4 regions of the Thermacetogenium phaeum DSM 12270 genome follow, and region 1 is predicted to be linked to each of the others. Evidence: riboswitches for the same ligand, from Rfam matches in the RefSeq annotation. Region 1 holds a riboswitch; each other region holds the start of a gene.
What was found. A riboswitch is a leader RNA that binds a small molecule or an ion and turns the genes downstream of it on or off. The one in region 1 is predicted to bind molybdenum cofactor.
Positions count from the first base shown of each region.

Region 2: another riboswitch for molybdenum cofactor. It lies ahead of TPH_RS13095 (hypothetical protein); the one in region 1 lies ahead of TPH_RS00790 (XdhC family protein).
Region 3: another riboswitch for molybdenum cofactor. It lies ahead of TPH_RS13565 (ABC transporter permease); the one in region 1 lies ahead of TPH_RS00790 (XdhC family protein).
Region 4: another riboswitch for molybdenum cofactor. It lies ahead of TPH_RS10735 (sigma-54-dependent Fis family transcriptional regulator); the one in region 1 lies ahead of TPH_RS00790 (XdhC family protein).

Region 1 is NC_018870.1:148,372-152,138, forward strand. Features, by position in the region: gene TPH_RS00780 (molybdopterin-binding protein) at 1-849, shown strand, start outside; gene TPH_RS00785 (molybdopterin molybdotransferase MoeA) at 862-2,118, shown strand; molybdenum cofactor riboswitch at 2,147-2,280, shown strand; gene TPH_RS00790 (XdhC family protein) at 2,268-3,158, shown strand; gene TPH_RS00795 (FmdE family protein) at 3,151-3,699, shown strand; gene TPH_RS00800 (DUF364 domain-containing protein) at 3,717-3,767, shown strand, end outside.
Region 2 is NC_018870.1:2,652,533-2,656,299, forward strand. Features, by position in the region: gene TPH_RS13090 (helix-turn-helix transcriptional regulator) at 1-664, opposite strand, end outside; molybdenum cofactor riboswitch at 913-1,029, shown strand; gene TPH_RS13095 (hypothetical protein) at 1,131-1,448, shown strand; gene modA (molybdate ABC transporter substrate-binding protein) at 1,479-2,300, shown strand; gene modB (molybdate ABC transporter permease subunit) at 2,341-3,045, shown strand; gene TPH_RS13110 (ATP-binding cassette domain-containing protein) at 3,186-3,767, shown strand, end outside.
Region 3 is NC_018870.1:2,754,562-2,758,328, forward strand. Features, by position in the region: gene TPH_RS13560 (ABC transporter ATP-binding protein) at 1-459, opposite strand, end outside; gene TPH_RS13565 (ABC transporter permease) at 479-1,171, opposite strand; molybdenum cofactor riboswitch at 1,494-1,617, opposite strand; gene TPH_RS13570 (F0F1 ATP synthase subunit epsilon) at 1,767-2,207, opposite strand; gene atpD (F0F1 ATP synthase subunit beta) at 2,208-3,650, opposite strand; gene atpG (ATP synthase F1 subunit gamma) at 3,665-3,767, opposite strand, start outside.
Region 4 is NC_018870.1:2,187,576-2,191,342, reverse strand. Features, by position in the region: gene TPH_RS10750 (aldehyde dehydrogenase family protein) at 1-595, opposite strand, end outside; gene TPH_RS16230 (hypothetical protein) at 635-769, opposite strand; molybdenum cofactor riboswitch at 763-880, opposite strand; molybdenum cofactor riboswitch at 1,181-1,300, shown strand; gene TPH_RS10735 (sigma-54-dependent Fis family transcriptional regulator) at 1,425-3,443, shown strand; gene rplU (50S ribosomal protein L21) at 3,608-3,767, shown strand, end outside.

The sequences.
Region 1 (3,767 bases):
AACGGTGATGAAGTGCACGAAGATGAAGCGGGGATGCGGTTGGCACAGGCTGTAAGAGGGGAAGGAGTCTCTTTAACTGAACCTGCCGAGGGTAAGGTTCATCTGGTGGCTGAACATGATGGTATGTGTAATATTGATGAAGATCTGCTGTTTCAGATCAATTTGATCGACGATATGGTGATTGCAACCAGAAACAACAACAGACCTGTTAAAAAAGGGGATGTGGTGGCAGGAGTACGTGTCGTTCCCTTGATGATAGAAAACGAAAAATTAAGACAAGCTGAGGAAATAGCAAGAGGGAAGAAAGTTATTTCTGTGCTGCCGTTCAGGAAGTATCGGGTAGGCATGGTTATAACCGGTAATGAGGTTTATTACGGGCGCATCAAAGATCGTTTCTCCCCGGTAATAAAAAAGAAGGTTGAAGATTATGGTAGTGAAGTGATTAGTCAGGTAATAGTGCCGGACGATGCGGAACGAATAGCTGCCGCTGTCAGAGAAATGATTTCCCGGGGAGCAAACCTGATTATGACATCCGGCGGCATGTCGGTCGATCCAGATGATGTTACTCCTAAAGGCATCAAACAGACAGGAGCAAAAATTGTCTCCTATGGTGCCCCCGTTTTACCGGGTGCCATGATGCTTGTGGCCTATTTAGATGAGATACCAATTATGGGATTGCCAGGATGCGTGATGTATTATAAGACCACTATCTTTGATCTGCTCCTCCCACTGGTTATGAGCGGACAGAAGATTACCCGCTCGATGATAGCCAGACTTGGTTTAGGAGGGCTCTGTTTGAACTGTGAGAGCTGTCGGTATCCGCAATGTTCTTTTGGGACCGGCTTTTAGGAGGAGAAGACGATGAGATTGAATGTTTCGTTAGAAGAGGCTCAGGAAATAGTGCTTGGCATGCTCAGACCCATAGAGAGAGAAGCCATCCTTCATCTGCCCGATTCCTTAGGCCGGGTGCTCAGCCGAGATATCAAAGCCCCTTTTAATGTTCCTGCTTTTGACAAATCTCCTCTTGATGGATACGCTGTCCGCGCTGAAGACACCAAAATGGCGGCGTCTGACAACCCCGTAATTTTGCACGTCATCGAAGAGGTGCCGGCAGGCAGTGTTCCGACGAAAAGGGTGGAGCCGGGCTCTGCGATAAGAATTATGACCGGCGCTCCAATTCCCGAAGGAGCAGACGTTGTTGTCCGGTTTGAAGATGTCGAGGAAGCGGCAGATACGATCAAAGTGAGCCAACCTTTGGCTTCAGGGGCCAACATCATCCCGGCAGGGGATGATGTTGCGGAGGGGGAGGTAGTTGCGAGCACTGGTACCCGACTCAATGCCCCTCTTATCGGCATGTTGGCTTCTCTAGGTATTAGCAGTGTACCTGTTTATCAAAGGGTGAGGGTGGCGATCATTAATACGGGTAATGAACTTCTGGATCCAAGTGAAAAATGGCTGCCCGGCAAGATCTATAACAGCAATCGCTATCTTCTTGAGGCAAGGTGCAAGGAGTTGGGGGCAGAACCCGTTTATCTCGATAGCGTTCCCGATGAAGAGACGGCTGTTGCCGAATCTCTCCAAGGAGCGCTGGAAGTGGCAGATCTGGTGATCACTACCGGGGGCGCCTCGGTTGGCCAGTATGATGTGGTTAAGAACGCTATAAATGCGGTCGGAGCCGAAATCTTATTCTGGAAAATTGCCCTAAAACCCGGTATGCCTACTGCTGTTGCCAGAAAAGATGGGAAAGTTATCTTTTCCCTGTCGGGAAACCCGGCTGCGGCGATGATAACGTTTGATTTGCTCGCTGTGCCGGCTTTGAAGAAGTTGTCGGGCATGAAAGAGGTGCTTCCGCCGACAATAACCGGCATTCTGGTTAATGCTTTTCAAAAGCGCAGTCCGCAGCGGCGCATGTTAAGGGCAAAGTGGAAAAAGCAGAATGGGAGCGACCTGATAGAGCTTACGGGTAAGCAGAGCAACGATGTTTTGAAATCTCTGGTAGAATGCAACATCTTGATCGATGTCCCTGCGGGAACTCCCTCACTGGCTGTCGGGCAGCATGTTTCTGCATATGTAGTTGGCAACTTGACCGATTCCCTTGTTGGGGAATTGAAGTGCTAGATTAATAACGAACAAGCGATATGTTTCTAATTAAATAAAACTCCGAGCCCGCCTTCCTAAGGCAGATGCTACGGGGGCGTGGCCTGGGGCTTACGACCCCACAGGGTTGTAGGAGAAATCCTACAGCCTCCCTGTATGGAAAGGAGGAGATGCTCAGGCATGTTTCTGTGGCCACTTTCCATACAGGAACATGCCTTTTTTGTTGGTTTCAAGATTATTCAAATGGTTATGAGGGGGTAATTCAAAGGATGGAGCCGGAAATGATGCACCTTTTAGCTGAAAAGGTAGAAAAGAATGAAGAGGCTGCTCTTATTACGGTGATTACTTCAAACAGATGGCACTGCAGGCTGGGCGCCATGATGCTTGTGGATAAAAACGGCGTCGTACTGGGCGGTAGTATAGGAGGAGGACAGCTTGAGAAAAAGGCGATTAAAGAGGCTCAAACATGCATAGAAAGGGGGGTTTCCCGGAAAGTGCTTCTGACTGAAGAGGGAGAATCGGTGGAAATATTTATCAATGCCTTCTGTTACTTTGACAAACTGATAATTGTAGGGTCGGGGAGCGTTGCTTTAAATATTTATAAAGTTGCGATGGTTCTGGGCTACAGAATAACTGTTGTGGATAACAGGACGGAGACGCTAACAGAGGATAGATTTCCTGGAGCCGATAAGCTGCTTCTTGGGGATATAGTCGAAAATCTCAGTTCGTGTGACATTGATGAGAATACATCTATCGTAATAGCCACCCACCATCACAAATTCGATGAGCCGGCGTTGAAGGCGGTTATTCACTCTCCGGCCAGATACATAGGAATCCTAAGCAACAGACGTAAGGCCGCGTCCTATTTCGATAATCTTAGGGCTCAAGGTATTCCGGACAACCTGCTGAATAGGGTGTATACCCCAATAGGCCTTGACCTTGGTGGCAGAAAGACCCCTGAAATAGCTGTTGCTGTAATGGCAGAAGTCCTGGCCGTCAAATACGGGCGCAGCGGAGGGTTTTGCAGAGACATCATAAAGGAGGGGCGAATTAATGACTGATTGTTTTGAGCAGGATCTTAAAGTTGCCCGTGACTTTCATGGGGGTATCTGTACCGGTATTGTGTTCGGGGTGAGGATCGCCCGGGCGGGATTAAACTATCTTGGCATTAAAGACCCTTTAAAAAATAAAGACTTTATAGTTTTTGTTGAGGCCGACCGCTGTATTGCCGATGCAGTTTACGCAGTTACCAGATGCTCGCTCGGACGAAGACGGCTAAAATGGGTTGATTATGGGAAAATGGCTGCATCATTTGTAGATATCGAGAGCAATAAAGGCGTCAGGATTGTGGTTAACACAAAGCGGCGGGCTCCAGAAGGGGCGGATATGGTTGCTTTCTGGGGTTCAATACCCGACGAAGAACTGCTCAAAATTGAGCCTATAGTTGTTAAGTTAAAAAAGGAGGATCTTCCTGGAAAACCCTTGCGGAGGGTAATGTGCGAGGAATGCGGCGAGTTTGTAATGGATGGAAGAGATGTGCTTGTCGATGGCCGGATATTGTGCAAGGCGTGCGCTAATGGAGCTTATTACGAAAGAATCTGAGGAGAGCGGTGATAAGGATGTGGAAGATCTATGACGACCTGATCAATGCGATACCTGAGGACCTTACC
Region 2 (3,767 bases), 430 kb from region 1:
GGCCCAGCCTGCGCAGCTTTTCATCCAGCAGGACGCGGCAGCCGGAACCGGGCTCCCGATTGACAAACCGGATACCGGGTTTGACCAGGTCGGTCCAGCCGGTGATCCCCAGGGGGTTCCCCCCGGCCACATAAAACCCAGCGGTGCGGTAAACCAGGTTGTAGACGACAACCGGTTGGCCGGGGAGAATGCGCCTGATGTAAGGAATATTGTATTCGTCCGTGTCACCGTCCCAGAGGTGGCAGGTGGCCACATTCGCCCTGCGGTGATAAAGGGCGAACAGGCCGTTGCTGCTCCCGCTGTGGTTGCGCAGGCAGCTGCACCCTGGGAGCACCCTCTCCAGGTGCCTTTCCAGAATGTCCAGGACGGCATCCTGGCCGCAGATGATTACCGGCTCACGGGACGGGGCCAGGGGAGAGGGTGCTCCCGCGGCGGCCGGTCCCCCGCCGGTTGGCGGCGCTACCCCGGGAGCAGGCTGTACCCCTGAGAAATCATCCCGCGCCCTCCATTTAAAGGCCTCCAGGTCGGAGGCCTCTACCCGTACCTTACGCCCCACCCGGTAAGCTTTCAGTTCTCCCCGCTTGATCAGTTCGTAGACGGTATAGCGGGAGATCTTGAGGAGTTCGGCCACCTCTCTGGGGGTATAGGAAATATCACCCGGCATTTTCGTTACCCCGTTCACGTTTATTTTATGATTGATTTTAATTATACCAAATATTATAATAACATCTAATAATAGTTATATTAGTTTATGTTTGTTTGCGTTTGTTTATGTTTGGTGGAGATGTTGTTCCCCAGCTTCCTCCCCCGCAGCCGACCGGCCGTCGAGCCGGAATGCAGGAACCACTTCGCGGTGGCAGTGGGGAACGATGACAAGGGATGGAAATTATAAGTCAGGGCCGTCCCCTGTGACTCATTCAGACACTCCGAGCCGGACCGCCTAAACCGGCGGGCATGGCGGCCGGCCGCCAGGGTGTAGCTGGAAACGGCTGCGCCTCCCGTTTGGAAAGGAGTGAAGAACAATGCAGCATGTCTTTCTCTGACCAGCACGGTACTGCTGTCGTCGGAGCAGGCTCTTGCCCCGACAGCGCGGCTGGTCTTCTATTTTACCCTTGTCATGAATCCAGGAGATGCCGGCCACTCCAACCAGGGCATCCAGCAACAACAAAATTGCCACTGCCGGAGGAGGTCATTTCGCGGACGAGCTCAGGCCGCAGCCAGCCGGTTATGTGAAACCAGATATCACCGATACCCCCCGGATGCCTGTAACAGGAAGCCGTTCAAGCATCGTGGTCCATTCCCGGTACCAGGCCACCCTGCCGGTGATCGCCTTCATCCCTTCCTTTGCCTGGGGGCACTACCCCCGGCTCTCGGTGAGCTGCTCACCGTTCTGGTGGCCGAAATTACGGGAAATGGAGAAAGTGGCGTTTATTATAAGGCTAGCGTAACAAATAAAATAACAAAGGAGCGTGAACTTTATGAAAGCTCATTTTTTGAAAAAGCTGGCTGCAGAAGCGCTGTTGGCGCTGCTGGTGGTATTGGCGGCAACGGGATGTGGCCACCAGAGCGGCACCGGCAAGCCGAGCACCGGGGTGCCGCAGAAGCAGAAAGAAGTTATCGTCTCGGCAGCCATCAGCCTGAAGGACGCTCTGGAGCAAATCAAAAAGAATTACACCGAGAAATACCCGGAGGTGAAGCTGACCTGCAACCTGGGCTCCTCCGGCAGCCTGCAGAAACAGATCGAGCAGGGAGCCCCGGCCGACCTGTTCATTTCCGCCGGAGCCAGCCAGATGGACCAGCTGGCCGCCAAAGGGCTGATCGATACCGCCAGCAGGATTACCCTCTTGGGCAACGAGCTGGTACTGATAACTCCCCAAAACGGCCCTGAGATCAGGGATTTCAGTGATCTGGCCGGCCCGGCGGTAAAGAAGATCGCCCTCGGACTTCCGGATACAGTACCGGCCGGCAAGTACAGCCAGGAAACCCTGGTCAACCTGAAGCTGTGGGACCGATTGCAGCCCAAACTGGTCATGGCCAACAATGTGCGCCAGGTGCTCACCTATGTGGAAACCGGGGATGTGGACGCCGGCTTCGTCTACCGCTCCGATGTCCTGGCGGGTAAAAACATCCGTGTTGCTCTGACAGTACCGGACAACCTGCACAAACCCATCGTCTACCCGGCGGCGGTGCTGAAAAATGCCCGCCAGAAGGATGAGGCCAGGAAGTTCTTAAACTACCTCGCCTCACCGGAGGGGATGCAGGTCTTCGAAGAGTACGGCTTCAAGTCGGGAAAGAAGTAAGGAACATACGCTGGTTGTTGCCGCCGGGGGAGGTTTGAACATGCTTGATGAAAAAATCCTGATACCAGCACTTTTATCCCTCAGGGTTGCCGTGCTGGCAGTGGTGCTGGCCTTCATCGCCGGGGTACCCGTGGCCAGGTTGATGGCCGGCCGGGACTTTCCCGGCAAGGAGGTGGTTGAGGCAGTCCTCACCCTCCCCCTGGTACTCCCACCTACAGTGGTGGGGTTCGGTCTCCTCTTCCTCTTCGGCAAGCACGGCCCCCTGGGCCTGCTACTGGAAAAGTTATGGGGAGTATCGGTGGTCTTCAACTGGTGGGGGGCGGTGGTGGCATCTACAGTGGTGGCCTTCCCCCTCCTCTACCAGACTGTCCGGGCGTCCTTCCAGTCGGTGGACCGGAACCTGGAAAACGCCGCCCGCACCCTGGGGGCCGGGGAATGGCGGGTCTTCTGGACCATCAGCCTACCCCTGGCCTGGCCGGGGCTGGTGGCAGGGACGGTGATGGCCTTCGCCCGAGCCCTGGGGGAATTCGGGGCAACCTTAATGATCGCCGGCAACATCCCCGGCCGGACCCAGACGGTGCCCCTGGCCATCTACGCCGCCACCGAGTCCGGAGAAAACCGCATCGCCCTGGTCCTGGTGGGGATCATGACCCTCCTCAGTTTCGTCTTTATCCTGGGGGTCAACCTCTGGAGCAGGCACAGGTTAAAGCGCTGGACCATAAAAGAGAAACTGCCCCGGAGCTGAGCCATCCCCGGCTGGGATATACCGCTCGGAACAGCCGAAGCAAGCCGTTTTCCTGCCCGGACAAGGTCAGAAACAGGTTCTGATAATCCTGTTCAGACCAGTCAAAAAAGCTTATTTCCCAAGGAATAGGGTGACTGCTTATGGAAAATCTCTTGACCGTAACCATTGACAAGCAACTCCCCTCCTTCCGCCTCCGGTTGAATCTCCGGGTCCTGAATGAGTTTCTGGTGGTGGTTGGGCCCTCTGGGGCCGGAAAAACCACTTTTCTGCAGTGTCTCTCGGGGCTGCAGAGGCCGGAGCGGGGAGAGATCGTATTGAATGGTCGGGTGCTCTTTTCGAGCGCCAACAGGATCAATCTTCCTCCCAGGCTCCGCCAGGTAGGATACGTCTTCCAGGATTACGCCCTGTTCCCCCACCTGACCGTGGAGCAGAACGCCGCCTACGGTATGAAAAAGCGGCGGAACGGTCTGGAGGTACAGGAGATGCTGGAAATGCTGCAGATCAGCCATCTGGCCAAGCGCTACCCGGGACAGATCTCAGGCGGCGAACAGCAGCGTACCGCCCTGGCCCGGGCGCTCCTGGCCGACCCGAAACTCCTGCTCCTGGATGAGCCCCTCTCCGCCCTGGATCACGAAACCAGGATCAAGCTGCGGGGAGAGCTAAAGACCCTGCAGCGGCGCTGGGACATCCCCTTCATTCTGGTCACCCACGACCCGGAAGAG
Region 3 (3,767 bases), 330 kb from region 1:
GGCCCTGGCCAGGGCAACCCGCTGGGTTTCTCCCCCCGACAGCCTGACGGCGCTGCGCCGGCTCAGTTCTTTAAGCCCTACAAAAGAAAGGGCTTCTTCCGCCCTCTCCCTGATCTCGGCGGCAGGGAGGCCGCGCAGCTTCAGCCCATAGACCACATTGTTATAGACGGAGGTGTTGAACATGTAAGGATGCTGAAAGACCATGCACATCTGGCGCCTCAGCTTCAGGCGCACCCCTTCCCCCACCCGGCCCGTATCGATGTTCCGAAAAATCACCCTGCCCGAGGCAGGCTCCTCCAGAAGGTTCAGTATCCGGAGCAGGGTGCTTTTTCCAGACCCGTTGGGGCCGAGGATGGCGTAGATCTTATTCCCCTCGAGTTTGAGGTCGTCGATCTCCAGTACCGTACGCCCGTCGTACTTTTTAACCAGGTCCTCAATCTCATATAAAAATTCCGGCATGGCACTACTCCCCGCCTTCTTATCCGAGTTTGGATTCATCCAGATGGAGCAGGATGCTGCTGACAATAAAGGAAAGGGCGAGCAGAACGCCCCCCAGAGCAACGGCGAACTCGAAGTTGCCCTGCCTGGTCTCCAGCACGATGGAGGTGGTCAGAACTCGGGTATAATAGCGGATGTTGCCGCCTACCAGCATCACCGCCCCCACTTCCCCAAAAGCCCTGCCGAACCCCGTCATAATACCGGCAATAATCCCGGAGCGCGCCTCCTTAATCACCATCCAGGCGGCCTGCCGCCGGCTGGCTCCCAGCGACCTGGCCGTATCCATGGCCAGTTTCTCCTTGGCGGCAACTGCCGCTGCCGAGATGCCGGCGATAATCGGCGTAGCCAGAAGCACCTGGGCGACGATCATGGCCGCCGGTGTGAAAAGAATGTCCAGAAAACCCAAGGGGCCGTTCCGGCAAAAGACCATGTAGACCACCAGCCCGGCTAGAACCGGGGGAAGGCTCATCAAGGTATAGATCAAGCGCAGCAGCAGCTTCCTCCCGGGAAACCTCTTCAGCCCCAGCAACGCCCCTAGCGGTACCCCGATCAGCGCCCCGATGACAACCGCGCTTCCGGAAACAGCCAGGGAAAGGCCGACAATGCCGGTGAATTCATCCCCCAGGGAGGTAAAAAACTGCCAGATCGAAGAGAGTAAACCGTTATCTGTCATCTTATCACCGAAGTTCTGACAAAAGTTTTGGCAATCAGCAAATGTGTCCCATCAAATGTCGAAGGCCGAAACCTTGCAGGTACTTGCCCTTGTTGGTTGCCGCCTCCCCTTGCTTCCGGCGTTCTTCAATGCTGGCGAGCAGCGACCAACCACGGAAGGGCAGGGCCACGATGGGCCGGACCCGGGAGCTCAAAGCGAAAAGAACAAGAACAAAGCGCCTTTGCTATCCTGCGGAGGCAGCGCCCCCTGCGGCCGCTTCCTGCCCAAAAGAAAACGCCTGAACTAAGCTTAATCGAAAAACCGCTTCAGTTCAGGCTTTGCATCCCACGATAAGATCTCTCCTTTCCAAACACGGGAGGCAAGGCGGTTTCCCGTCCTGCCCAGCGGCCAAAGACCATAGCCGGAGAGCCGGCCTCAGGCCTTTTGGCTCGGAGAAAAGATCCCATTTTTTATTATTCTTTTAAGATCTTCGTGACTTAACCGGCAAAATCCTTCCCTGTGCGACTAATTGTGCCGCTTTCCACCTGACACTGCGGAGCAAAAAACCCGGGCAACAGGCTCCCGGGTTTCCGGTAACGGCCGTCAGATATCTCCTTCATTTAACCATTTTGCCCGCCGCTTCGGCAGCCTTCAACCGGGCGAGGGACCTGCGCAGGGCCAGCTCTGCCCGGAGAACATCCAGACCTTCCGCTTTCTCCCGGAGGCGTTTCTCCGCCCGCTGTCGCGCCTGCTTTGCCCTTTCCACGTCAATCCTCTCCCCCCGCTCTGCAGTATCTGGGAGGATGCGCAGGACGTTGCCGCTCATCTCGAAAACCCCCATACCGCAGGCGACATAATGGGGCTGCCCCTCTTTGACGTATTTGATCACACCGATATCCAGCCCGCCGATAATAGGGGCGTGATTGCGCAAGATGCCCAGCAGGCCGTCCTGCGAAGGGATGACCACTCCTTCCACATCCTCTTCGACGACAACCCGCTCGGGGGTAACGATCTCCAACCGAAAGGTTTTCCCTTTTTCCTTAGCCTGTTCCGCCACTTAACTGACAGCCTCCAGTTCGCGCGCCCGGGCGACCACTTCGTCAATGGTGCTGGCATAAACGAAGCACTGTTCGGAGATGTCGTCATGGCGCCCCTCCAGGATCTCCTTAAAGCCCCTCACGGTCTCCTTAATGGGAACGTAAACCCCAGGCCGTCCCGTAAAGGCCTCGGCCACAAAGAAGGGCTGGGAGAGGAAGCGCTGGATCTTGCGGGCTCGCGCCACGATTAATTTGTCCTCCTCCGACAATTCATCCATACCGAGGATGGCGATGATGTCCTGCAGATCCTTATAGCGCTGGAGAACCTTCTGCACACCCCGCGCCACCTGGTAATGCTCTTCCCCCACCACATTCGGGTCAAGGATGCGGGAGGTGGAGTCAAGGGGATCTACCGCCGGGTAGAGACCCAGCTCGGCGATCTGGCGGGAGAGAACAACGGTACCATCCAGATGGGCGAAGGTGGTCGCCGGCGCCGGATCGGTCAGGTCATCGGCAGGAACGTAGACCGCCTGCACCGAGGTAATTGAGCCCTTGCGGGTCGAGGTGATCCGTTCCTGGAGCAGACCCATGTCCGTCGCCAGGGTCGGCTGGTAACCTACGGCCGAAGGCATCCTGCCCAGGAGGGCGGACACCTCGGATCCGGCCTGGGTAAAGCGGAAGATGTTGTCGATGAAAACCAGAACGTCCTGCCCCTCGCTATCCCGGAAGTACTCCGCCAGCGTCAGGCCGGTCAGTCCCACCCTGAGGCGCGCACCCGGCGGCTCGTTCATCTGGCCGAAAACCATGGCACACTTATCGATAACCCCGGACTCAGTCATTTCCAGGTAGAGGTCATTCCCCTCCCTGGTCCGTTCACCGACCCCACAAAAAACGGAAAATCCTCCGTGCTCGTAGGCGATGTTCCGTATCAACTCCATGATGACGACGGTTTTGCCGACACCGGCTCCTCCAAAGAGGCCGATCTTGCCACCTTTGGCAAAGGGGGCCAGCAGGTCGATAACCTTAATCCCGGTCTCCAGCACCTCCCTGGCCGGGCGCTGCTCGACCACAGAGGGAGCAGGGCGATGGATGGGGTAATAATCATCCGCCTCTACCGGACCCTTCTCATCGATGGTCTCCCCCAGAACGTTGAAAATCCTCCCCAGCGTTCCCCGCCCCACCGGAACCTTGATCGGCGATCTGGTGTCCAGCGCCTTCATTCCGCGCCTGATTCCATCGGTGGAGGACATGGCAACGCACCTGACGGTGTTGTTGCCAAGATGCTGCATCGCCTCCAGCGTAACATTGACGTTCTGCGTCAGAGTCGCCTTGATTTCCTCATCCTGGTCATCTCTGGTTATTTTGATGGCATCGTAAAGGTTCGGCAAATGCCCCGGGGGGAACTCAATATCTACAACAGGCCCGATAACCTGGACAACGGTGCCATAGTTTGGTTCACTCAACTCTTATACCTCCTTCATCCTTTCAGGGCCTCCGCCCCGCCGACGATCTCGGAGATCTCTTTGGTAATCGCCGCCTGACGGGCTTTGTTGCTCAACAGGGTCAACTGCTGGATCATC
Region 4 (3,767 bases), 900 kb from region 1:
GCAAAACCTGATCAAGCAGTTTGGCCAGTTCCAGCAGGCTCAGGGATGTAACATTGGATGGTTTGATCACCGTGCAGCAACCGGCCGCCAGAACAGGAGCGATCTTCCAGGCGGCCATCAGCAGAGGAAAGTTCCAGGGGATGATCTGACCTACAACACCGATGGGCTCCCTGAGAATGATGCTCATGGTGTCCTTGTCGATCATCACCGCTTCGCCTTCCTCGGTCCTGATGGCAGCGGCAAAGTAGCGGAAGTGGTCTGAGCTCAAGGGGACATCGATGGTCATGGTCTCCCGGATCGGCTTGCCGTTGTCCATGGTTTCAACCAAGGCCAGCTTTTCGGCGTTCTCATCGATCAAATCCGCGATCTTCAGCAACATGGCGGAACGCTCCTGGGGGCTAACGTCCTTCCAGGTTTCCCAGGCCTTCCAGGCAGCTTTGACCGCCTCATCAACATCTTCCATGCCGGCTTCCACACAGGTGGCCAGCAGCTCACCAGTGGCGGGACAATAGGTGTTGAAAGTCTTGCCCTCCTTACCATCAACCCATTTCCCGTTGATGTAAAGCTTGTAACTGTCATCCATCGGTTTTTTCATTTTAAAAAACCCCCTTTTTAATTTTTTGACCTCGCTCCATTAACCTGCAACCGGCGCTGGCTCCTCTAACCCCTCTTTACCATCACCCCCTTTGGATAGAAACTCTACCAGGGAGACGGGATAAACCCCCTGCAAAAAGGCCATACCGGAAAGAGGTATGGCCCAGCTACTCAAGTTGTAAATCCCCTTTCCATAACGGGAGGTATGTCCGTTTCCAGACATACCCTACAGACCTGCTGCCATAGCCAGTGCCACAGGCGGACAGGTTCGGAGATGATATTTCCTTGGCTGTTGACTTAACTAAGCAATATCCATGCCAGGATATGGTTCCGGCCGGACATGATATCATTCATTAATTCCTACATCCAGCTTGGAGTCCTGAAGGAGACTTTCGCCTTGAATGCCAATAGATGTAAGCTGATTGTCGCGGTGTTGTATAATTTGTGCTACATTCCCCTGACAGGCCGGTACGGTTCCCCGGTGGATTCGGTTCGAAAGTGGTATCTCAATGGAAAAGCCGGAAATTAATTGGTCGGTGGAAGGATTTTCGGGAACATTGTCGAACGAACTTTTGAAAGGAATAGAGAATGAATAATTCTCCGAGCCTGGTGACCTGAAGCCAGCCAGGTATGGTTGCCAGGCCAATGGGTCTGGCGGGAAACCGCCGGGCCTCCCATTACGGAAAGGAGAGCACTATACGCCAGGGGGTATCTGTGCTCTCCTGCACAGATACCCCCTGGATTTATTATTTAAAGCTGTTACTGGCGGCGTTTGCCGGGATACGACCTGTTTCGAGAAACGGGACTTCAGAGGGGGAGGTGGCGTGACGATGCCAAACAACGGAACAGTTTCCCGTAGTATCGCCATAGCGTGGAAGATCTTCGTGAATACTGGCAAGATCCCCGCTACCGTGCGTTCAGAGATAGCGGAGTCCTGGCTGCGTTCCAGGCGGGCTGGTGTTGACCCATGGGATGGCGTCAGCCACCGGGTTTTAAGTGCCGAGCAACTTGAAGCACTGCTTTACAAAAAGAGGAGCTTAATCGACGTTGCCAGGCCTTTTATGACCAATCTCTATCATTTTGTAGCCGGTTCCGGTTTCATCGTTTTGCTGTCCGACGAACAGGGCTTCATCATGGAGGTTATGGGTGACAGTGATATCCTCAAAAATGCCGCAGAATTGAATCTTATCAGGGGAGCCAGTTGGATAGAAGAGGAGACGGGCACAAATGGTCTGGGCACCGCCTTGGCCATCAGAAGGCCAATTCAGGTTTCGGGAGAAGAGCATTATTGTCAGAAGGTGCATGGCTGGACATGCTCAGCGGCGCCAATTTACGATGATGACGGCAGGGTAATCGGCGCCCTTCAGATGTCGGGACCCTCGTTCAAGACTCACCCGCACACCCTGGGCATGGTGGTGGCCGCAGTGGAGGCAATCCGCAGTCAACTCCGTCTTCAGCGGCGGAACAGCGAGCTTGTCCTGCTCAATAACCGGCTGGGCAATATTTTCCATACCGTTTCAGACGGGGTTGTAGTGGTGGACAGGAACGGTCTGATCGAACAGGTTAATCCGGCGGCGGAAAAAATCTTGTCAAAGCCGGACAGCGAGATAAGGGGAGCCATGTTCAAAGAGTTTGTTGAGCGGGACCCGGGTATCGAAGAACTTCTGACGACCGGTAAAAGCTATACCGACAAGGAGGTGATTGTTAACAACAGAACGGGGATTGTCTATTGCCTCTCATCAGGCAAGCCGATTCAGGATGAAAAGGGTGCGATCACCGATGGAGTGATCTTTCTTAACCCCATCAATAAAATCAGAAATCTGGTCAACCGCCTCAGTGGTGCCCAGGCCACTTACACCTTTGCTGACATCATTGGTCGTAACAAGAAGCTTTTAAAGGCTGTGCAACTGGCCAAACTGGCTGCCACCAACGACAGCAATGTGCTGCTGCAGGGGGAGAGCGGCACCGGCAAGGAGGTCTTTGCCCAGGCGATTCATAATGCTAGTTCCCGTAGAAACGGGCCGTTTATCGCGGTGAATTGCGGTGCCATACCCAGAGAACTGATCGGAAGTGAGTTGTTCGGCTATGATGAAGGAGCGTTTACAGGGGCACGGCGGGGTGGCAGGCCCGGTAAATTCGAGCTGGCCTCGGGGGGCACCCTTTTCTTGGATGAGATCGGAGATATGCCCTTGGAACATCAGGTAGCCTTGCTACGGGTACTACAGGACAAAAGAATCACCCGCATCGGCGGAGAAAAGGTGATTGCCGTGGATGTGCGGGTGATTTGTGCCACCAATAAAGACCTGAAACTGGAGGTCGCCAGGGGTAATTTCCGCGAGGACCTCTTTTACAGGCTAAACGTGATCTCAATCTCCCTACCGCCCCTGCGTGAGCGGCGTGAGGATATACCACTTCTTTTTGATGTCTTCTTCGAAGAGATTTGCAAGAAAATGCATGTTGACATCAGGGATGTGGACCCCCGCGTGATTCCTTGCCTCCAGCGGTACCACTGGCCCGGTAATATCCGCGAGTTTCAAAATGTGATAGAGAGGATGGTTAATGTGGCCGCCGGGCAGAGTATCCGTCTGGAACACCTGCCCGAAGAAATTGTCTGCCCACACTCTTCCGGTTTGCAACCAGAGGGGGATGGGGCGCCCCGAGAAACGACCTTGCTCGCCGAGCGAAACAGGATCAAACGACTGCTGGCCGAAAAAGAGCGCCAGGAAATTTCCCTTCTTTTGGTCAAAAATAAGGGGAATCTTAGCAAGGTGGCGCGGGAACTGGGAATTTCCCGTAGTTCCCTCTACAGAAAATTGCGCAAACTTGATATCCTTTCTAAAGGTGACTGAACCATCTCAATGCCCTCAACGCCCCGGTTTGCTTGACACCGGGGGACCGGTGATGCTAAAATTCACTTGTGATTATGCCCGAAAAGTCGCTCGGGAAGGGTTGCCAGAGCGCATCCCTGCAAAGGATGCCACCCTCGAAGATCCCGGCGGAAGGAGGAAGGAAGTTGTTCGCGATAGTGGAAACCGGCGGCAAGCAGTACAAGGTGCGCGAGGGCACCGTGCTGCGGGTGGAAAAGCTGGATGCCGCTCCAGGTGAGGAAGTGGTTTTTGACAGGGTTTTGGCTGTAGAATGTGACGGCGATTTTAAGGTAGGAACCCCCTATG